Pseudoduganella albidiflava: one gene and its partner. The protein of the gene in region 1 interacts with the protein of each later gene in a pairwise test. Links are inferred from orthologs where the notes say so. Each region holds a gene or a part of one and is shown on either strand. Other genes may lie near its edges. The genes, in order: EYF70_RS23735 and mtgA.

Region 1 (4,861 bases):
CAGGCTATCCGGATTTACATCAATCAAGAGCTTGAGGACCTCCAGGCAGGATTGAAGCAGGCCTACGACGCGCTGGCATCGGGCGGCATCATGGCCGTCATCAGCTTCCATTCGCTGGAAGACCGCATCGTCAAGCGTTTCCTTGCCGAGCGCGCCAATGTGCCGCAGCCGGACCGCCGGCTGCCGATCCGCGCCGCCGACCTGCCGCAGCCGGAAGTGAAGCTGCTCGCCAAGATCAAGCCATCGGCGCGCGAAGTGGACGAGAACCCGCGCGCCCGCTCGGCGGTGATGCGGGTCGCAGTTCGCTTACCTGTGCGTCTCCCTGAACAAAAGAGGCCGGCATGAGCGGCAAGCTCGCCGCCGTCCTGGCCGCGCTGCTGGTGGGCTGCGCGCTGTCGCTCGTTAACGCGCAATACCAGGCGCGCCATCTGTTCATCGAGCTGGAACGCGCGCAGGCCAAGGCGCGCCAGCTCGACATCGAATGGGCGCAGCTGCAGCTGGACCAGTCCACGCTGGGCAAGCACGCCCGCATCGAGGAAATCGCGCACGGCGACCTGGGCATGACCCAGTTGACGCCCGCGCGCACGCAATACCTGACGGAGGGCGAGGAATGAGCCGTCCCAACGCCGCAAGCTCCCGCGTGGCCGCCTCGAAAGGCGTGTCGTTCTCCAAGAGCCCCGTGCTGGCGGTGCGCCTGCCCACCTGGCGCTCGCGCGTGGTGCTGTTCGTGCTGTTCGCCGCGTTCGCCGCGCTGGCGGTGCGCGCGCTGTGGCTGCAGGGCCTGTCCACCCAGTTCCTGCAGAAGCAGGGCGAGATCCGCTACGCGCGCACGATCGAACTGCCGGCCACGCGCGGCAAGATCATGGACCGCAATGGCCAGGTGCTGGCATCGTCGGTGCCCGTCAAGGCCATCTGGGCAATCCCGGACGACGTGCTGCTGGCGCCGCCGGAAAAGATCCGCGCGCTGGCCAGCCTGCTCGACATGAGCGAGGCCGAGTTGCGCAAGAAGCTCGATTCGGACCGCAACTTTGTTTACCTGAAGCGGCAGGTCGAGCAGGACGTGGCCGACCGGATCGCCAAGCTGAAGATCGACGGCATCGACACGCGCAAGGAATACAAGCGCTTCTACCCGCAAGGTGAAGTGATGACCCACGTGGTGGGCTTCACCAACGTGGAAGACGTGGGCCAGGAATCGATGGAGCTGGCGCACCAGAAAACGCTGGTGGGCCAGCCCGGCACGCGCCGCGTGATCAAGGACCGCCTGGGCCACATCGTCGAGGATATCGGCGCCAAGCACGAACCGCACGACGGCAAGGACCTGGTGCTGTCGGTCGATTCGAAGATCCAGTACATCGCCTTCACGCAGCTGAAGGCGGCTGTCGAGAAATTCGCCGCCAAGGCCGGCGCTGCCGTGGTGCTGGACGTGCACACCGGCGAAGTGCTGGCGCTGGCGAACTATCCCAGCTACGACCCGAACGACCGCCGCAAGCTGACCGGCGCGCAGTTGCGCAACCGCGTGATGACGGACTCGTTCGAACCGGGTTCCACGCTGAAGGCGATCACCGTGGCGCTGGCGCTGGACAAGGGCGTGGTCACGCCGTACACCAGCATCGACACCGGCAACGGCCGCCTCACCATCAAGGACCGCACCATCAGCGATACCAAGCCGCACCACGTGATCAGCGTGCAGCAGGTGATGGAGATGTCGTCCAACATCGGTACCTCGAAGATCGCGCTGTCGATGCCACCGCAGGATATGTGGGAAATGTTCACCAAGGTCGGCTTCGGCCAGCAGCCGAAGTGGGGTTTCCCCGGCGCCGTTGCCGGCCGCGTGCGTCCCTACAAGAACTGGCGGCCGATCGAGCAGGCCACGATGAGCTACGGGAACGGCATCTCGGTGTCGCTGATCCAGCTGGCCCGCTCGTACCTGATGTTCGCCCGCGATGGCGACCTGATTCCGCTCACCTTCCAGAAAAGCCACGACCTGCCGCAGGGCCAGCAGATCATCAAGCCGCAGACGGCGCGCCAGATGCGCGAGATGCTCGAGATGGTCGTCACCGGCAAGGACGGCACGGCCAAGCAGGCCCAGATCCCCGGCTACCGCGTGGGCGGCAAGACAGGCACCGCCTACAAGGTGGAAAACGGCCGCTACCCGATTCCGCGCAAGTACATCGGCTCCTTCGTGGGCATCGTGCCGCTGTCGGCGCCGCGCTTCGTGATCGCCGTGATGATCGACGAGCCGACCCAGGGCGGCCGTTTCGGCGGCCAGGTGGCGGCGCCGACGTTTGCCAAGGTCGCGGAAAACGCGCTGCGCGCCATGAACGTGCCTCCCGATTCCACCGTGACGGAAATCGTGGCTCCGGCGAGCAACGAAGGGGAGGCCATGTAATGACGAACATGAATAACAACGACGACATCCAACAGATCGGCGACTGGATCAGGCAGGCCGCACCAGACGGCCAGCTGACCTCCGACTCGCGCCGCATCGCACCGGGCGACGTATTCTTCGCCTATCCGAACAACAGCGCCGGCGATGCCGGCGACGGCCGTACCTATATAGGACGGGCCATCGAACAGGGCGCCGCGGCCGTGCTGTACGACCCGGCCGGATTCGCCTGGAACCCGGAATGGCGCGTGGCCAGCCTGCCGGTGGCGGACCTGAAACTGCGCGCCGGTCCGATCGCGCATGCCGTGTACGGCATGCCGGACGCCGGCATGTTCACCGTCGGCATCACCGGCACCAATGGCAAGACCTCGTCGGCCGTGTGGCTGGGCCATGCGCTCTCGCGCGCCGGCGAAACCGCCGCCGTCATCGGCACGCTGGGTGTCGGCCTGTTCCACGGCCAGGGCAATGGCCGCGGCGAAGCCGAATTCGCGGCCACCGGCTACACCACGCCGGACCAGGTACTGCTGGCCCGCACGCTGGACGAGTGCCGCGCCGCCGGCGCCCGCGCGCTGGCCATCGAGGTGTCGTCGATCGGCCTCGAACAGGGCCGCGTGGCGGGCATGCATTTCGACGTGGCGCTGTTCACCAACCTGACGCGCGACCACCTGGATTTCCACGGCTCGATGGAAGCCTATGAAGCGGCCAAGCAGAAGCTGTTCGCCTGGCCCGGCCTGAAGACCGCCGTCATCAACCTGGACGATCCGGCCGGCGTGCGCATGGCGTCGCAGGTGAAGGATGCCCAGGTGATCGGCTATACGCTCAAGGGCGAAGCCGAGATGGCTGCACTGCCTGCGCAGTTGGCCGGGATTGCCGTGCTGCGCGCCAGCCAGGTCAGGAGCCGCAGCGCCGGCACCGAGTTCCACCTCGAGTCGCCTTATGGCGCCGCGCAAGTGAAGACCCGGCTGGTGGGCGCGTTCAACGTCAGCAACGCGCTCGGCGTGCTGGGCGCGCTGCTGGCGAAGGGCCTGCCGCTGCGCGCTGCCGTCGAGGCGATCGAGGCATTGACGCCGGCGCCGGGCCGCATGCAGCTGGTCGGCGGCAACGATGCGCCGATGGTCGTCATCGACTACGCGCACACGCCCGACGCGCTGGAAAAAACCCTGGAAGCGCTGCGTCCCGTGGCGGCGGACCGCGGCGGCCAGCTGTGGTGCGTGTTCGGCTGCGGCGGCGACCGCGACCCGGGCAAGCGCCCGCAGATGGGCCGCATCGCGCAGGCGGCGGACCATGTGCTGGTCACCAGCGATAACCCGCGCAGCGAAGATCCGCACGCGATCATCGCGCAGATCGTGGCCGGCATGGATGCCACCCGTCCCGCGCAGGCCATCGAGGACCGCGCGGCCGCGATCCTTTCCGCCGTCAAGCACGCGGCCAGGAACGACGTGATCCTGGTGGCCGGCAAGGGCCATGAACCCTACCAGGAAATCAAGGGCAAGAAACTGCCGTTCTCCGATGCCGAGCATGCCCAGCTGGCACTGACCGCCCGACTGACGATGATGAGGACGAACTGATGCGCGCCACGCTGGACCAGATCCTGGCTGCGCTGGATGGCGCGCGCCTCGTTGGCGAAGCCTCCACGGGCACGGCCTTCGATGGCGTGTCGACCGACAGCCGCACCGTGGCGCCGGGCGCCCTGTTCGTCGCGCTGCGCGGCGAGAACTTCGATGCGCACGACTTCCTGACGCAAGTGGCGCAGAAAGCGGCCGCCGTCGTGGTTGAACGGCTGCCCGATGGCTGGACCGCGCCGGAGGCGCTGCCCGTCATCCTCGTGCGGGACACGCTGGCCGCGCTTGGCCAGATCGGCCGCTGGTGGCGCAGCCAGTTCGACCTGCCCGTGATCGGTGTCACCGGCAGCAACGGCAAGACGACGGTCAAGGAAATGATCGCCGCCATCCTGGCCGCCGCCCATGGCGAGGAAGACCGGCTGGCGACGCGCGGAAACCTCAACAACGAGATCGGCGTGCCGCTCACGCTGTTCCGCCTGGCGCCGCACCATTCCTCCGCCGTGATCGAACTGGGCATGAACCACCCGGGCGAGATCGGCCGGCTGGCCCGCATCGCCATGCCGACCATCGCCCTGGTGAACAATGCCCAGCGCGAGCACCAGGAATTCATGCACACGGTGGAAGCCGTGGCGCGCGAGAACGGTTCCGTGCTGGCCGCCCTGCCAGGCGACGGTACGGCGGTGTTCCCGTCGCACGACGAATTCACGCCCATCTGGCGCGAGCTCGCCGGCAGCCGCCGCACGATCACCTTCGGCCTGACCAAGGAGGCCGATGTGAGCTGCACGTTCCGCCCGGCCGATTTCGGCAACCAGATGTTCGTGTCGATCCGCTGCAGCGATGGTGAACTGGTCCAGTTCTATGTCGCCCTGCAGGCAGCCGGCGAGCACAACGTGCGCAACGCGCTGGCCGCCAT
Region 2 (16,110 bases), 5.2 Mb from region 1 along the record:
ATGCGATCAAGCTGCGCCGCCTCGCCGGGGCCCGGGCCGGCGGCAAGTCCGGCGACCTGCCCGCGCACCTGCGCCACGGCGGCCTGCGCGTCCGGCTGGTCGGTGATGGCCAGCGCGCCCTCCAGCTGGTGCAGCACGCCGTCCAGCGCGGCCAGTTGCGGCCGCGCCGCCGGATCGGCGGCAAATTCGTCCAGCCCGCGCTCCACGTCGCGCAGCGCCACCTTCATCTGCTGCGCCAGCGCCACCACCGTGTCATCCTGCCGCAGGCGCTGCGCCAGGCCCTGCTGCCACTGCGCCGGCTCCGGCGGTTGCTGCCCCGCCGCCAGCGCCGCCAGGCGCGTGCCGATGGTGGCCGCGCTGGCCGCGAAATCGTCCGGCAGGTGGCGGACCTGGTCCAGGCCGTGGCTGGCGAACAGCAGCGCCGTGGCCATTTCCAGGCCCAGCGCTTCGTTGCGCCCGACATCGGCCACTGCGGCCAGTTGCCGCATCAGGTTGGCCAGCGGCGTCACGCCCAGCTTGTCGGCGGCGGCCGCCACCAGCGCCGCCGCCTGGCTGAATTCGGACTGGGCGGCAGTGTCGCCCGCTTCCAGCCGCTGCCAGGCGGCGCGGGCGCCTTCCAGTCCTTCGCGCGCGCGGGCCAGCGCTTCCGGATCGATCCGGCAGTAACGCTCGGTCGCGTAATCGGGCGGCACCATGCCGTCGAGCGCGAAGCCGGTGCGCAGTGCGCGCCCCAGCGGCGCCAGGTGCTCCGGTTCCGCCGCGGCGAGGAAGAACAGCGCATCGCGCAATACCGTGTCGGGAGTTTCCGGCGCCCCTTGCGCCAGCCGGCGCATCTGCAGGTTGGCCGCGCCGAACAGCTGCTTGATGTAGACGCCGTACACGCCGCCGGGCACGTGGCCGGCCACCACCAGTTCCGCGAACGCCTGCAACGCCAGCCAGAACACGCGGCCGCGGCCGGCCTGCGCCGCGGCTACCTCGGCGATCACCGCGGCCAGGGGCTGCGCCTGAGCCGGATCGCCGGACTTCAGGTACGGCAGCAGGGCGCGCTCGAACCGTTGCCGCAACGCGGCGTAGTCCACCGGCCCGCCCGCGTCATCTCCGCCATCCGCCGCCGGCAGCGCGGGTTCGCGCGCCAGGTCGGGGAAGAACAGGTCGGCCGGGTGGATGCGCGGCGCGCCCAGCATTTCCTGCACCGCCGCGTAATACGGGAACAGGCGCACCGGCTGCAGCGGCCCGCCGTCCAGCAATTCTTCCAGGTACTCGACGAGCGCGCCATACAGCCGGCCGATCGCCTGCACATGGTCGGCGCTGCACTTCACGCTGCCATCCTTGAAGCGGTCCAGCGCTTCCTCGGCCAGCCGGGTGATCGCCGCCACGCCCTCCACGTCCACCATCTGCAGCGCGCCGTGCGCCTGGTGCAGGTGCGACTTGGCCAGCCGCAGCGCGGTGGCCTGGTCTTCCGGCTCCAGGCCGCCGGCCTCGAACAGCGCCGTGCGCGAGCGGCCCAGCGCCTCGCGGATCTCGCCCATCACCCACGACAGCGGGCCGGGATCGAAGGAGTTGGTCGGAAAATCGGTCTGGCTCATGGTCTCGCTGCTTGTTCAGGTTGTTGGGTTGCCGATGCGGAAACGCGACACGGAATCCTTCAGCTGCTGGGCCAGCGCCGACAGCTGGCGCACCGATTGCGCCGTCTGCTGCGTGCCGGCCTGCGCCTGTTCCGTGGCTTGCAGGATATGGCCGATGTGCCGCGCCACGCCGCTGGCCGATGCGGCCTGCGTGCCGGTGGCGTGCGACATGCCCTCGATCAGCTCGGCAAGCTGCCGCGACACGCGCTCGATGTCGTCCAGTGCGGCGCCGGCCGCGTCGGACAGCCGCGCGCCTTCCACCACGCCATGGGTGGAGCGTTCCATCGCCGCCACGGCATCGTGCGTGTCGGCCTGGATGGTGCGCACCAGCGCGCCGATCTGCTTGGCGCTGTCGGCCGACCGTTCCGCCAGCCGCTGCACTTCCTCGGCCACCACGGAAAAGCCGCGCCCGGCCTCGCCGGCGGAAGCGGCCTGGATCGCCGCGTTCAGCGCCAGCACGTTGGTTTGCCCGGTAATGTCGGAAATCAGTTCCGTGATCTCGCCGATCTGCTGCGACGATTCGCCCAGCCGCTTGATGCGCTTGCTGGTTTCCTGGATCTGCTCGCGGATCCCGTTCATGCCGGCAATCGCATCCTGCACCGCGGCGGCGCCCTGCCGCGCCGCGGCCACCGAGCGGCGCGCCACGTCCGCCGACTCGGCCGCGGACTTCGATACATCCGTGATCTCGGCCGCCATGCGCAGCACGGTCGCGCTGGTATCGCGGATCTCGCGGGCCTGCTGCTGCGACGCGGACAGCAGCGCGGTGGAAATATCCTGCGCCTGGCTCGACGCCGCCGTCACCTGCTCGGCCGTCGCCGTCACGCGGCCCACCAGGCCGCGCAATTCCTCGACCGTGTAGTTGACCGAGTCGGCGATCGCCCCCGTGATGTCCTCGGAAACGGTGGCCTGCACGGTCAGGTCGCCATCGGCCACTTCCTGCAGCTCGTTCATCAGGCGCAGGATCGCGGCCTGGTTTTGCGCATTGGCCGCCCGGGCTTCCTCTTCCTGCCGCTGCGCCTGCAGCCGCTGTTCCTCGGCCTGCTGGCGGCGGCGCTCGGCGCCGCGCGTGCGGTTGTACGAATCCTGCAGCAGCACGCGGCCGATCGCGGCCCCCGTCAGCAGCGTCAGCATGCCGCCCGCCACCATCAGCCAGAAGGTCCAGTTCAGCGACTCCTGCGCGGCGCGATAGCCGTCCAGCAGGCGCGCCAGGCTTTCGCGCAGGCTCTCGTTCTGGCTGAAGATCAGCCGTTCGGCAGTGCGCGCGGCCAGCAGCCTGTCGAGCCGGCCCAGGATCGCGCCCGCCCCGGCCTGGTATTGCTCGAAGCCGGCCCGCAGCGCGGCGAGGCGTTCGCGCACGTCCGGTTCGCGCACGGCGGCAATGCCGGCCACGGCGCCGCCGGCTTCTCCACCATTCAACAGGGCATCGACGATGGCGCGGAACGCGGTGATGTCGCGTCCCAGCTGGAATGCCGTTTCCGAACGGATGCCGCCCGCCGCGGTGAATTCGGCCGTGCCAAGGCTCATCCGCTGGGTCAGCATCGTCAGCCGGCCCAGCGCGGCGATCTCGCGCGCGCCGGCTCCCCGCTGCAGGCGCAGCGCGGCGATTTCATCGGCCTGCGCCAGCAGCTGCGGCGCCAGCGCGTTCAATGCGCGCAGCGATTTCTCGACACCGGCCAGGTCTTCCCGGTGGCGCAGGATGGTATCGGCCGCCTTCGCCGTGGCGGCCCACTTGGCGCGCGCATCGGCGATCGCTGCCTCCAGGTTGCCAGGGGCGGCGGCCACACTGCGGCCCCGGTAGCTGCCGCCACTGCCCAGCAGCGCCAGGTCGCTGTCCAGCTCGCGCCGGCTGTCGCCCAGCTGGCGGAACGCCTCTTCGTGGCCCTGCAAGGCATTCGGCGCGGCCTTGCCGATCCGTTGCGAGTGCATCAGCGCATCGCCGGCCACTTGCGTGGCGGCGGCGCCGGCCGCGCTGTGCCGTGCATTCAGCGCCACCAGGGCGGCGGAAAGCGCCAGCACGACGGCCAGCGTGGTGACGAGAAAACTGAGCTGGCGCTGCGGCGGCAGGTGGCCGATCAGCGGCAGCCGCGCCGGTGCTGGCAGCTCCGCCACGCTGGAAGTGCCGCCGCGGCGCAGCGCATCGCGCAGGCGCAGCGGCCGGTCGGTCGCGGCGCCATCCGCGAACTGCGAGTCGCCGTCGGCGAACCGGGAGTCAGGCGGGGAATCGGCGGGCGGCTCCTGCCGGCGGGGCCGTGAAAACCTGAATCGCATCGTATCCTTTCTCATCGGGGCTAGCGGCCCGCGGGCAGCCCCGCCTGCGGGCTTGCATGCAGGCTCACCTGTAAAAAACGCGGCTCGCGCGCCAGGCCGGCCAGGTCCAGCCGGGTCCATGGCTGGCCATCGCCGTCGACATACCGCTCCGCACACCAGCCGGGTGACGCCGCGTCGCTGCCGTCGGCCCGCATGTCGGCCAGCCGGCGCAGGCCCAGCACGCGGTTGGCCAGCAGCGCGCACGGCAGGCCGAGGCTGGCGGCGAAGGTCAGCAGGCGGGTATCCGGGCCGGCGGCATGCGTGCCATGCTCGGCATGCGTGCCGAGGCCATCGCCCAGGTAGGCCGCCAGGTCGACCACGCCGAGGAGGTTGCCGCGCACATTGGCCAGGCCCAGGTACCACGGCTGCGTCAGCGGCACCGGGGTGATGGACTGGCTGGGCACGATCTCGCCCATCTGTGTCAGGTCCAGCAGGCAGTGGCGCGTGCCAACCAGCACGCCCAGCTCGCGCGCGGCCGCCGTGCCCGTGCCCTGCGCCGCCTGCATCCGCTCCAGCAGCTGCACCTGGTATTGGCGCAGCCGGCTGCGGCGTTCGCCGGTATCCGAAACCGCGTCCTCCATCAGCCCAGCGCTGCGATCTTGGCCAGCAGTTCGGCGGCGCTGACCGGCTTGACGAGATAATCCTTGGCGCCCTGGCGCAAGCCCCAGATGCGGTCGGTTTCCTGGTTCTTCGACGAACAGATGATCACCGGCACATGCTGCAGTTCGGGGTCGCGGGCGATCGAGCGCGTGACCTGGAAGCCGTTCGCGCCCGGCATCACCACGTCCATCAGGATCAGTTCCGGCCGGTCTGCGCGGATGCGCGCCAGCGCCTCTTCGCCGCTCTCGGCGGTGGTGACCGCGTAGCCGTTGCGGGCCAGGATATCGGACAGGTAATAGCGCTCGGTCGGGGAATCGTCGACGATGAGGATCTTGTGGATGGCCATGGGCTGCTTTCTCATGGACGCCCGGGACCGGCATGCTCGCGCACCGCGGCCAGCAGGCTGTCCTTGCTGAAGGGTTTGGTGAGGTAGGCGGCCGAGCCGACCATCGCGCCGCGCGCCCGGTCGAACAGGCCATCCCTGGACGACAGCATCAGCACGGGCGTGGCATGGAATTTCGCGCTCTTCTTGATCAGCGCGCAGGTCTGGTAACCGTCCAGCCGGGGCATCAGGATGTCGCAGAAGATCAGCGCGGGCTGGTGGTCGATGATCTTGGCCAGCGCATCGAAGCCATCCTCGGCCAGCACCACCTGGTACCCCGCCCCGCTCAGGAAGATCTCGGCGGACCGGCGGATCGTGCTGCTGTCATCGATCACCATGATGGTCAAACCGGTCGCTTGCGGCGTTGTCGTCATATATTGTGTCCACCCATTTCCACTACGATAGCACAGCGAAAAATGCGGGGGCGGACGGTAAATCTTTACAGCAACCAATCAATGGTCCCGGGCTCACAGTTGGCCGCAGAACCTCTTACGGGCGCCTCGGGGCCTCTAGAAACCTTGCTGAATGGCGTCGCACCTGTACCTGCACATCCAGTATCAGTAGCGAACCGCCTTTCCTACGCGCGCCTCGGGGCCTCGAGAAACCGTAACAAGCGACGTCAGACCTGTACCTGCGCATCCAGTATCGGTAGCGAACCGCTTTTCCTACGTGCGCCTCGGGGCCTCGAGAAACCGTAATGAGCGACGTCAGACCTGGTTGAGGAACGGAGCTGTACTCCAGTACAGCGAGTACCGGAGACCAGCGGCTGGCGTTGCGCAATAGGTTTGTCGAGGTCCCATCAGAGCATGACCATTTCGAAGTCATCTTTGCGGGCCCCGCACTCCGGACACGTCCAGTTCATCGGCACATCTTCCCAGCGGGTACCCGGTGCAATGCCCTCTTCCGGCAGGCCGGCTTCTTCATCATAGATCCAGCCGCAGATCAGGCACATCCAGCTCTTGAACTCTCCTGCACTATTTTGCCGGGCGTTATTTTCCAGCTTGTTTTCTACCTTATTTTCCACATTATTGCTGCTCACGTTCTGCCACCCTCAATCAAGTAAAATGCCGAATCGGGTATCTTAATCTACTGGCCGTGCAAAACCAAACATCACCCCTCATCCTGACATTCGGCGTGGCCGATCCGATCGGCGCAGTGGGCGTGCATTCCGATATCGGCGTGTTCGCCGCGCTGGGATGCCAGGGCCTGTCGGTCACCACCGCATTACTCATCGGCGACAGCGCCCGCGTGGAAGACCAGCAGCATGTGGAACCGGACTGGGTATCCGACCAGGCCCGCGTCGTGCTGGAAGACGTGCAGGTGGCGGCGTTCAAGATCGGCGCCGTCGACCAGATGGAACACATTTCATCGATCGCCGAAGTGGTCTCCGATTATCCGGATGCGCCGCTGATCCTCGACCCGTTCGGCTCGCAATTGCCACCCCTTTCCGAACAGACCGACCCGGAGGAACTGCTGACGGTGCTGCGCCAGCTGCTGGTGCCGCAGGCCACGCTGCTGATGCTGTCGCAGGTGGAACTGGGGCGCATGGCCGAAACGTGGCGCGACCTGTCCAATGGCGAAACCATGGGCGACGATGCCCAGCACCTGATCGACCTGGGCTGCGAATACGTGCTGGTGACGGGTACCCCGGCCGGCACGTCGCGCGCCGAATCGGGCCTGCGCGCCAACACGCTGTATGGCGATGGCGGCGTGATCCGCCACGACCGCTGGCAGCACCTGCCCGGCCCGTTCGTCGGCGCCGGCTGCGTGCTGTCGGGCGCCATCGCCGCCTACATGGCGCAAGGCCTGGCGCTGCCGCAGGCCGTCGACCTTGCCCAGCAATACACTTTCGGCGCCCTGCGCCACGCCCAGCGCTACGGCATGGGCCGGCTGGTGCCGAACCGCTTCCACGCGGTGACGCAAACGAAAAAGGATACGCAATGACGATCTCGCAAAACGATGTGCTGTTCGAACGCGCGCAGAAGACCACGCCCGGCGGCGTCAATTCGCCGGTGCGCGCCTTCCGCTCCGTGGGCGGCACCCCGCGCTTCATCACCCGTGCCGAAGGCCCGTATTTCTGGGATGCCGACGGCAAGCGCTACATCGACTACATCGGTTCCTGGGGCCCGGCCATCGTCGGCCACGCCCACCCGCAGGTGGTGAAGGCCGTGCAGGAAGCGGCCACGCGCGGCCTGTCGTTCGGCGCGCCGACCCAGGGTGAAGTGGAGATGGCGGAAGAAATCGCCCGCCTGGTGCCGTCGATCGAGCAGGTGCGCCTGGTCTCGTCCGGCACGGAAGCGACGATGAGCGCGCTGCGCCTGGCGCGCGGCGCCACCGGCCGCGACAAGATCATCAAGTTCGAAGGCTGCTACCACGGCCATGCCGATTCGCTGCTGGTGAAGGCCGGCAGCGGCCTGCTCACGTTCGGCAATCCCACCTCCGCCGGCGTGCCGGAAGATTTCGTCAAGCACACGCTGGTGCTGGACTATAACGACGTGCCGGGCATCGAGGAAGCGTTCGCCGAATACGGCGACGAGATCGCCTGCGTGATCGTCGAACCGGTGGCCGGCAACATGAACCTGATCAAGGCATCGCCCGAGTTCCTGCAGGCGCTGCGCGACCTGTGCACCGAACATGGCGCGCTGCTGATCTTCGATGAAGTGATGTGCGGCTTCCGCGTCGGCCTGGCCGGCGCCCAGGGCCTGTACGGCATCACCCCGGACCTGACTGCGCTGGGCAAGGTGATCGGCGGCGGCTTGCCGGTGGCCGCGTTCGGCGGCAGCGCCGAGTTGATGAGCAAGATGTCGCCGGTCGGCGCCGTCTACCAGGCCGGCACGCTGTCCGGCAATCCGATCGCCGTCGCCGCCGGCATGACGACCCTGAAGCTGATCCAGGAAGCCGGTTTCTACGAGCGCCTGACGGCCACCGCGAAACGCCTGGCCGAAGGCTTGACCGACGCCGCGTTCCAGGAAGGCGTGACGTTCTGCGCCGATTACCAGGGCGGCATGTTCGGCCTGTACTTCAGCGCCGAGCCGCCGCGCAACTATGCCGAGATGATGGCCGGCGACCGCGCGAAATTCAACGAGTTCTTCCACGCGATGCTCGATGAAGGCGTGTACTTCGCCCCTGCCGCATTCGAAGCCGGCTTCGTTTCCGCCGCCCACGATGACGCGGTCATCGACGACACCATCGAAGCGGCCCGGCGGGTGTTCGCGCGGCTGAAATAAGCGCCGGTCTCGGCCATGGGAAAAGGACGGGTAACCGTCCTTTTTTACTTTGTGCAATCCCATACGGCACAACATTTCCAGAAACCGGGGTCTGACCCCAATCCCGGGAAATGTTTCCTGAAATCGGGGTCTGACCCCGGTTCCTGGAAATATCCTTGGGATCTGCGCGGCACTCGATCCTGAAGACTTTTAAAACCGACAATCTTCCGACATTTCGATGACATCCGATCTTTAGAATCCGCTGCATTCGAGATCACAGGAGTCGTCGTCATGCAAACACAAGCCACCACCCGGCAGGAACAGGCCGCCCGCGCCGGTATCGTCTGGATCAAGCTCGCCGTGCTGTACCTGCTCATCGGCGTGGCGCTGGGCATTGCCATGGGCGCCAGCCGCGACTTCACGCTGCGCCCCGTGCATGCGCACGTGAACCTGCTGGGCTGGACCACGCTGGCGCTGTCCGGGATCATCTACACGCTGTTCCCGCAAGCCGGCACCACGCGTCTGGCGCGTGTCCACTTCTGGCTGCTGAACCTGGCGTTGCCTGTCATGATGGGCTCGCTGGCCTATGTGCTGTCGACGGGCGACGCGAGTGTCGTGGCGATGCTGGTGATTGCCGAGATCACCGCGGCGATCTCGATCGTGGCATTGGCCGCCAATATCTTCATGAACCTGCAAGTCAGCAAGGACGTGGCAGGGGAATGCCAGCCCGATAAAAAAGCGGCCGCGGCCTGATGCCGTTCGGTTAAGTCCACCCCAAGTGCAAATTCTGGGGTCAGACCCGGCGGGTCTGACCCCAGCCCTTCGCTGTTGGGGTAAATGCATGCGCTTCCAATGTGCTGGATGACGCTTGACTTAACGGCGTTACGGCCGAGGCCGCTTTTTCACCGTGTCACCGTCCTATTTCAGCCAGCCCCGGTGCCGGAAATACAGGAACGGCGCAATCGCGCTGGTGATCATCAGGCCCCAGGCCCAGGGATAGCCCAGCGTCCATTTCAGTTCCGGCATGAAGTCGAAGTTCATGCCGTACACGCTGGCGATCAGGGTCGGCGGCAGGAAGGCCACGCTGGCCACCGAGAAGATCTTGATGATCTTGTTCTGGTTGATGTTGATGAAGCCGACCGTGGCGTCCATCAGGAAGTTGATCTTGTCGAACAGGAACGAGGTGTGGCCGTCGAGCGATTCGATGTCGCGCAGGATCTGCCGGGCTTCCTCGAACTGCTCGGAATTGAGCAGGCGCCCGCGCATCAGGAAGCTGACGGCGCGCCGCGTGTCCATCATGTTGCGGCGGATCCGGCCATTCAAGTCTTCCTCGTGGGCGATGGCGGACAGCGCGTCGGCCGCGTCCTTGTCGGTGAATTCTTCCTGCAGCACGCGGAACGATACTTCTTCCAGGTTCTTGTAGATGCCTTCCAGCGCGTCGGCGGAATATTCGGCGTCGGTGGCGTACAGGTCGAGCAGCACGTCCATGTAGTCGACGATCGAGCCGGGGCGCGAGCGGGCGCGCATGCGCACCAGGCGGAACACCGGCAAGTCGTCGGTGTGCACGGAGAACAGCATCTTGCGCGCCAGGATGAAGGCGACGGTGACGATGCGCGACGGGCCATCGTCTTCTTCCAGCAGGAAGTCGGTGCGCAGGTGGAGGTCGCCGTTTTCCGCCTCGTAGTAGCGGGCCGAGGCTTCGATATCCTTGACTTCGTCTTCGCCCGGCAAGGTCACGCCGTAGATGGCCTTGACCCAGGCACGCTCGTCATCGTCCGGGTCGGTCAGGTCGACCCATACCGGTGCCACTTGTTCAAGGTCTTCGCGCGTTTCGATGGGAACCTGGTTCAGCCGGCCATTTTGTAGAACGAAGACATTGATCATAGGCACTCTCAGCCGACTGGGATTCTGGACACTTGCAGGACGCAAAATTAAAACAGCGCAAGTGTACAGGCAAAGCCCCGGCCGGGACCAGACCGGAGGACCACTTTTTACCCATGGAACCGATAATTGCGGTGTATCGGGCACCGATCGCGGCGCGGGGCTGGGGAAGCGCTACGGCAGCTCGGCCGAATTCATGCGCCGCAGGATGATCTGGGTACGCCGGTTCAGGTAGCGCGTATCGCGGTGCGCGTCGTAATAGCGGGGATTGGGCAGCATCACCGCCAGCCGCGCCGCCTGCGCCGCACCGAGCTTCGCCGCGGGCACCTTGTAATAGTGACGCGCCGCCGCTTCCGCACCATACACGCCGCGGCCGAACTCCACCACGTTCAGGTAGATCTCGAAGATCCGCCGCTTGTCCATCATGGTTTCCAGCATGTACGCGATGATCAGTTCCTGCCCCTTGCGCAGGTAGCTGCGCGAGCCGGACAGGAACAGGTTCTTGGCCAGCTGCTGCGTGATCGTGGAACCGCCGTGCGTGACCTTCTTGCGCTTCTCGTTGCGCTCGTAGGCCTTTTCCAGCGCCTCCCAGTCGACGCCGTCGTGGTCGGAGAAATTGGCATCCTCGGAAGCGATGACGGCCCGCTTCAGGTTGTTCGAGATGCGCTCGTACGGCACCCATTTCTGGACGATCTTCGCATCCGGATTCTTTTCCTGCATGGCCGACAGCTGCTGGCGCATGAATGCCGTCATGCCCGGCTCGTGGTCGCGCCACCACCAGATCTGCGCGGCGAAATACAGCTGCACGGCGATGAACAGGACGACAGGAACGATGAACAGCCACTTGACGAATGCCCAGCGACCGGGGGGCTTGCGCGCTTTTTTCATGTGCATTTCTTATTGTTCAACACGACGCAGGGAGGAGCACCGGCACAGCATCGCCGGCACAGCATCACTGACACCTGAGGCCCGATCGACGCGGGAAGCCGCGTCAACGCAGGCGCGCCAGCAGCTCCGCGGTGTCCGGCCGCACGCCGCGCCAGCCCAGGAAGGCTTCGGCGGCCTGCTCCACCAGCATGCCCAGGCCATCGCGCACGGTCGCGCCATGGCTGGCGGCGAAGCGCATGAAGACGGTCGGTTCCTGCCCGTACATCATATCCAATGCCAGCGAGCCCTGGTGGAATACCGATGGCGCCACCGGCGGCAGGTCGGCCTGCAGGCTGGCCGATGTGGCGTTGATGACGATGTCGAAGCTGCCGGCGATGTCGGCGAAGCCGCACGCGGTGACTACGCCAGCGCCCCCCAGCGAGGCGAATTGCTGCACCAGCGCCTCGGCGGTGGCCACGGTGCGGTTGGCGATCACCAGCGCGGCCGGGCGATGTTCGAGGATCGGCAGCACGGCACCGCGCGCGGCACCGCCCGCGCCCAGCAGCAGCACGCGCTTGCCGGTGATCGGCACGCCCGCGTTGACGGTGATGTCGGCCACCAGGCCGGCGCCGTCGGTGTTGTCGCCGGTGATGCCGTGTTCATCGAACAGCAGCGTGTTGACGGCGCCCGCGGCCTGCGCGCGCACCGTCAGCGCGCTGGCCAGCCGGCACGCCTCGAGCTTGAACGGCACCGTCACGTTGGCGCCCTTGCCGCCTTCGGCGATGAAGGCATGGACCGCCTCGGCAAAACCATCCAGCGGCGCCAGGCGTTTTTCATACGTCAGCCGCTGGCCCGTGGCCGCGGCGAACGCGGCGTGGATGACGGGCGATTTGCTGTGGGCGATCGGATTGCCGAACACGCAGTATTTGTCGACGCCGGAGTTGACGCCGGAGTCAACGCCTGCGTCGCCGCCGATGCGATCCATGGACGTGCCGTCCACGCTGTTATTGTCCACGCTGTTATTGTCCACGCTGTTATTGTCCACGCTGTTATTGTCCACTTTATTTTGCTCCACCGAGTTGGGCTTCGAGTTTTTGTTCGCGGGTGAATTTGAACCGGGTGATGATGACCCACAGGTCGTCGCGGTCGTTCGACAGCATGTTGGGCGGGAACTTGCCGAACGGCGCGGCGCGGCGCACGATGGCGATCGCCGCCTGGTCCAGCGCCGGATTGCCGGAACTGGTCTGCACCGTGATGCCGCCCTCCTTTGTATACAGCGTGCCATCCTGGAAGATCGGGATCGACAGCACCAGCTCGCCATACAGCTTGCGGCCGTTCACCTGCGGGAAGTTCAGCGTGCCCACCTCTTCCACTTTGCGCTGGAAGGTCTTGTAGTACATCGCATAGCCCACCTGCTGGGTGCTGGGCGTGATGTAGGTGCGGCGCGGGCGCTTGTTCTGGTCTTCGATGGTTTGCGCGATCTCGGCCGCCATGCGGGCGATCGCCTTGCTGCTTTCGATCAGCTCGGCGCCGGTGGGCGTGGGATCGGGCTTGCTGTTCTCGGTGACGGGTGCGGCGCGGTACGGCGTGGTCTTCACCTGCGTCAGCAGCTTCTTCTGCACTTCTTCCAGCTGCTCGATGCGGCGGCGCGAGGCTTCGATGCTGTCGCCATCGGCCACCCGGCGCATGTCCGGCAGCGGCGACTTCGAGCGGCCCTGGTCGGCCATGCCGCCGCCATCCAGGTTGGCCTGCGCCAGCGCCTCGGCCTTCAGCGGCCGGTTGGCGTGCTTGGCATTGACGAGGATGACTTCCAGCGTCGGATCGGTGGGCGCCAGCTTGAATTCCTGCGGCGCCACGAAACGCACCGCCAGCAACGCCGCATGTGCGAGCACCGAGACGGCCAGGGCGATCGCGAGGAACCGGTTTTCTTGTAAATACTTCACGCAGAGAAGGAAAAAGCGTCGGCGAAATGCATCATTCTACCCGCTGAAACCACCGGCGTTACCAGTGGCGGCAGTGAAAACCAGTGTCCGGCACCTTTTCGGGGCCATGCCCCGAAAAAATGTCCGACACCAGGCTCCTCCACCGTTCCGGTTTAGCCAGCGGCGGGCGGGACGGCGGCTGCGTCCGCTTCGTCGGCGGCTTCGGCCACTTCCACCTTCTCGTCGGCAGGCTGGTCGGGATCGGCGACCAGCTCCGGCACGGTCTCGCCGACCAGCGCCTTGTCCGCGTCGCCTTCCTCTTCTTCTTCCTCGAAGTCGACGGCGGCCGGCGCGGCTTCCTCGATCTCCAGCAGGCGCGTCTCGATCGTCAGGTCCACTTCATCCCAGCGGATCACGTCCAGCTTGACGGCCGCGCCGCGCGGCGCCGACGGCATGCCCGGCAGGCGGATCACCAGCGGGATGTCGGTCAGGCGCAGCACTTCATCCTTCAGCACCACGGCATCGACCTGGTGCTTGTCTTCCTGGCCGAGCCAGCGCAGGCACCAGTAGCGTTCCATATTGGCCTGGAAGTCGGCATAGGCGGCATAGGCCGCGTCGAACGCCGAGACGATCGCGAACAGGTTGGCATCCTTGTGCTTGAACGGCGCGACCAGCGGGGCCATCACGCCCTTCTCGGCCACGGCCAGGATCTGCCACTGGTTGACCAGGTCCGTGTAGCGGCGCAGCGGCGACGTGCTCCAGGCATACTGGTCGACACCGAGACCTTCGTGCGGCGCGGCATGCGTCAGCATGCGCACCTGCATCTTGGCGTTCCAGCCGCCCACGCCGCGGCCCTGGCTGCGGTAGATGCCGGGCACGCCGTGGTCGTGCATCAGCTTGCCCCAGGTGCTGTTGGCGAAGATCATCATCTCGGCCACGATCTTGTCCAGCGGCGCGCCACGCTTGCGGCGCGTGATCGTGACGACATCGTCCTCGACATAGAAATTGAAGTCGACGCGGTTGTTCTGCTCCGGCTTCAGCCCGAACGCCTCGCGCTTGGCCATGCGGCCCGCTTCCAGGTGCTGCGCCCATGCCCACAGCAAGGTCAGCTCGGCCTTGCGCGGGTAGTCACCCTCGCCAGTGGCCAGCGTCTGTTCATTCACCACGTCATCGAGATCGTTGTGGCGCAGGTTGTTCGCGATGGGCACCATCTCGGCGCGCGTCTCGGTCGAGATCACGGTCCAGTCGGCGGGATCGAGCGTGGCATACAGCGACAGCGCCGGGCACGTCTTGCCCTCGGCCAGCGTATAGGCCTCGACCACGGAATCCGGCAGCATGGTGATCTTGTCGCCCGGCATATAGACAGTGGACAGGCGCGCGCGGGCGATCTTGTCGATAACATCGTCCGGGCGGATGGCCAGGCCCGGCGCGGCGATGTGGATGCCGATGCGCACCTTGCCATCGTCCAGGTGGACGATCGACATGGCATCGTCGATCTCGGTCGTGGTCACGTCGTCGATCGAGAATGCCTCGACCGCGGCGACCGGCAGGCCGGCCGGCGGCGGCGGCACCGCCACGTCCGGGAAGCCATGCCCGCGTGGGAACGATTCGAACAGGAAGCGGGCCATGTGCAGGTCCTTGGCCGAACCGATGCCGCCCACCGCCAGCATCAGGCGCGCCGGCGTGGTGTGCAGCTCGTTGCAGGCCGCTTCCAGCGCCTTGTATTCGATGGTGTTCTTGTCCGGCTTGAACAGCAGCTGCTGCACGATGCCCGCCATGGAGGGCGGCAGCTTGTTCGCCTTCAGCTCGTCCACGTAGCCCTGCTGGACGATGGCCTGCTGCTTCTTCTTCTCGATGCCGGCCAGCGCGGCCTTCAGGGTCTGCTCGGGCGCGGCCTTGTAGCGCCCACGGCCCTTTTTATGAAAATACACGGGCGCCGTGTGCAGCGCCAGGATCAGCCCCGCCGCCTCGGCGGGCAGCGGCGCATGGCCGAAGTACTCGGCGCCCAGTTCGGCGAACCCGAATTCTTCCTGGCCAGCCACCTCCCACAGGAAATCCAGGTCGACATCGGCCGCCACCGCGCGCGCCTGCTCCATCAGCTCCTCGGGCGCGGGCTTGTCATACTGCAGCAGCACATCCTTGGCTTTCACCTTGCTGCGCTTGCCGCTGGCCATCTCCACCTGGTAAGCCTCGCCGGCGGTGGACAGCACTTGTCCGACCTTGAAATCGCCGGATTCTTCAAAAAAGACATTCATTGTTCATCTCGTGTTGGAGGTTTTCGGCACCAGCGCCGCGACCTGGGGGAGGAATACCTCGGTCACCAGCAGCGTGCCCTGGCGCCGCCGGTACAGGCAGCGCCGTGCATACAGCAAAAGTTCGTCGGGGACGGCGATTCCCTGTCCCGCCAGCGCGGCGCGGGCACGGCGCGCCAGCGGATGGCTGCCGCGCAGCCGCGCATATTCGAGCGGGCCGCGCGCCACCATCGGGTCGCCGAACAGGGTGGTGCCCAGCGACCGTTCGCCCAGCGCGGAAAACAGCGGCCAGTCGGCGGCGTCCGCGCTCATCGGCACCACCGTGTGCGCGAACACCACGGGCGTATTATCACACCGCAGCAGCACTTCCCGTTCCCAGCAGCGGCCACGCCCGTTGCCGATGCGGGGCAGGCCCAGCGCGCCGGATTCGTCGGCCAGGCACTGCGCGGGCCGCTGGCGCAGCACCTGCACCCGGAAGGTGCCGGCATGGGCTTTCAGCCGGGCCGTCAGCGAACCGCCCGACGTGAGCCAGCACGCCAGCGCCACCGGCGCGTTCACGGCCAGCACATGCCGGTACCAGTTGGCCCGGCGCAGCGAGCGTTCCCTCATCCAGCCCCGATTCCGCAGAAGGCCAGCACTTCATCGACGTAGTCCGCGAACTCGGCGATGCCGTGGTCGGAACCGTCGATCACGTGCTGCCGGGCACCCGGGTAATGCGCCACCATGTCGCGCCAGTCCAGCACTTCGTCGCCGGTGGCGGCCAGCAGGTAGTAGCGTTCCGGCCGGGTGATGGCGGGCACGGCCAGTTCGCCCAGCTCGGCGATATATTCGCGCTTGAACTCGAACGGCTCGCCAGTGTGGAACATGGTGGTCATGCCCACGTATTTTTCCAGGTCGCGCAGCGGCGTGACGGCGGGATTGAGCAGCGCGGCGCGGCAGCCCAGCTGCTCGGCCATCCACGTGGCGTAATAGCCGCCCAGCGACGAGCCGACGATGGCCAGCTCATTGGCCACCTGATCCCGGGGCAGTCCGGCCACCAGTGCCATGGCCTGCTGCATCGCCAGCTTC

The links.
Region 2: the proteins of EYF70_RS23735 (region 1) and mtgA interact in binary tests that used the Escherichia coli proteins (3 or more experiments, as listed by UniProt). The link is inferred for Pseudoduganella albidiflava from one-to-one orthologs.

What each region holds. Positions count from the first base shown.
Region 1 is NZ_CP036401.1:5,729,060-5,733,920, reverse strand. What follows is about bases 1-2,999. They hold EYF70_RS23735 (peptidoglycan D,D-transpeptidase FtsI family protein), read left to right. Parts: upstream 1-610; coding sequence 611-2,389; downstream 2,390-2,999. Other genes in these bases: EYF70_RS23730 (UDP-N-acetylmuramoyl-L-alanyl-D-glutamate--2,6-diaminopimelate ligase), read left to right, coding at 2,389-2,999; ftsL (cell division protein FtsL), read left to right, coding at 342-614; rsmH (16S rRNA (cytosine(1402)-N(4))-methyltransferase RsmH), read left to right, coding at 1-345. Also shown: more of EYF70_RS23730, read left to right, coding at 3,000-3,954; EYF70_RS23725 (UDP-N-acetylmuramoyl-tripeptide--D-alanyl-D-alanine ligase), read left to right, coding at 3,954-4,861. UniProt on the Escherichia coli protein: Essential cell division protein that catalyzes cross-linking of the peptidoglycan cell wall at the division septum. Required for localization of FtsN.
Region 2 is NZ_CP036401.1:515,689-531,798, reverse strand. What follows is about bases 9,033-11,769. They hold mtgA (monofunctional biosynthetic peptidoglycan transglycosylase), read right to left. Parts: upstream 10,890-11,769; coding sequence 10,176-10,889; downstream 9,033-10,175. Other genes in these bases: aroE (shikimate dehydrogenase), read right to left, coding at 10,993-11,769; corA (magnesium/cobalt transporter CorA), read right to left, coding at 9,039-10,004. Outside these bases: EYF70_RS02285 (hybrid sensor histidine kinase/response regulator), read right to left, coding at 1-1,586; EYF70_RS02280 (methyl-accepting chemotaxis protein), read right to left, coding at 1,602-3,893; EYF70_RS02275 (chemotaxis protein CheW), read right to left, coding at 3,914-4,513; EYF70_RS02270 (response regulator transcription factor), read right to left, coding at 4,513-4,878; EYF70_RS02265 (response regulator), read right to left, coding at 4,890-5,288; EYF70_RS02260 (rubredoxin), read right to left, coding at 5,714-5,866; thiD (bifunctional hydroxymethylpyrimidine kinase/phosphomethylpyrimidine kinase), read left to right, coding at 6,010-6,858; hemL (glutamate-1-semialdehyde 2,1-aminomutase), read left to right, coding at 6,855-8,141; EYF70_RS02245 (heme-copper oxidase family protein), read left to right, coding at 8,412-8,873; more of aroE, read right to left, coding at 11,770-11,853; EYF70_RS02225 (TonB family protein), read right to left, coding at 11,930-12,811; EYF70_RS02220 (ribonuclease catalytic domain-containing protein), read right to left, coding at 12,964-15,045; EYF70_RS02215 (chorismate--pyruvate lyase family protein), read right to left, coding at 15,049-15,651; EYF70_RS02210 (YqiA/YcfP family alpha/beta fold hydrolase), read right to left, coding at 15,648-16,110. UniProt on the Escherichia coli protein: Peptidoglycan polymerase that catalyzes glycan chain elongation from lipid-linked precursors. May play a role in peptidoglycan assembly during cell division in collaboration with other cell division proteins.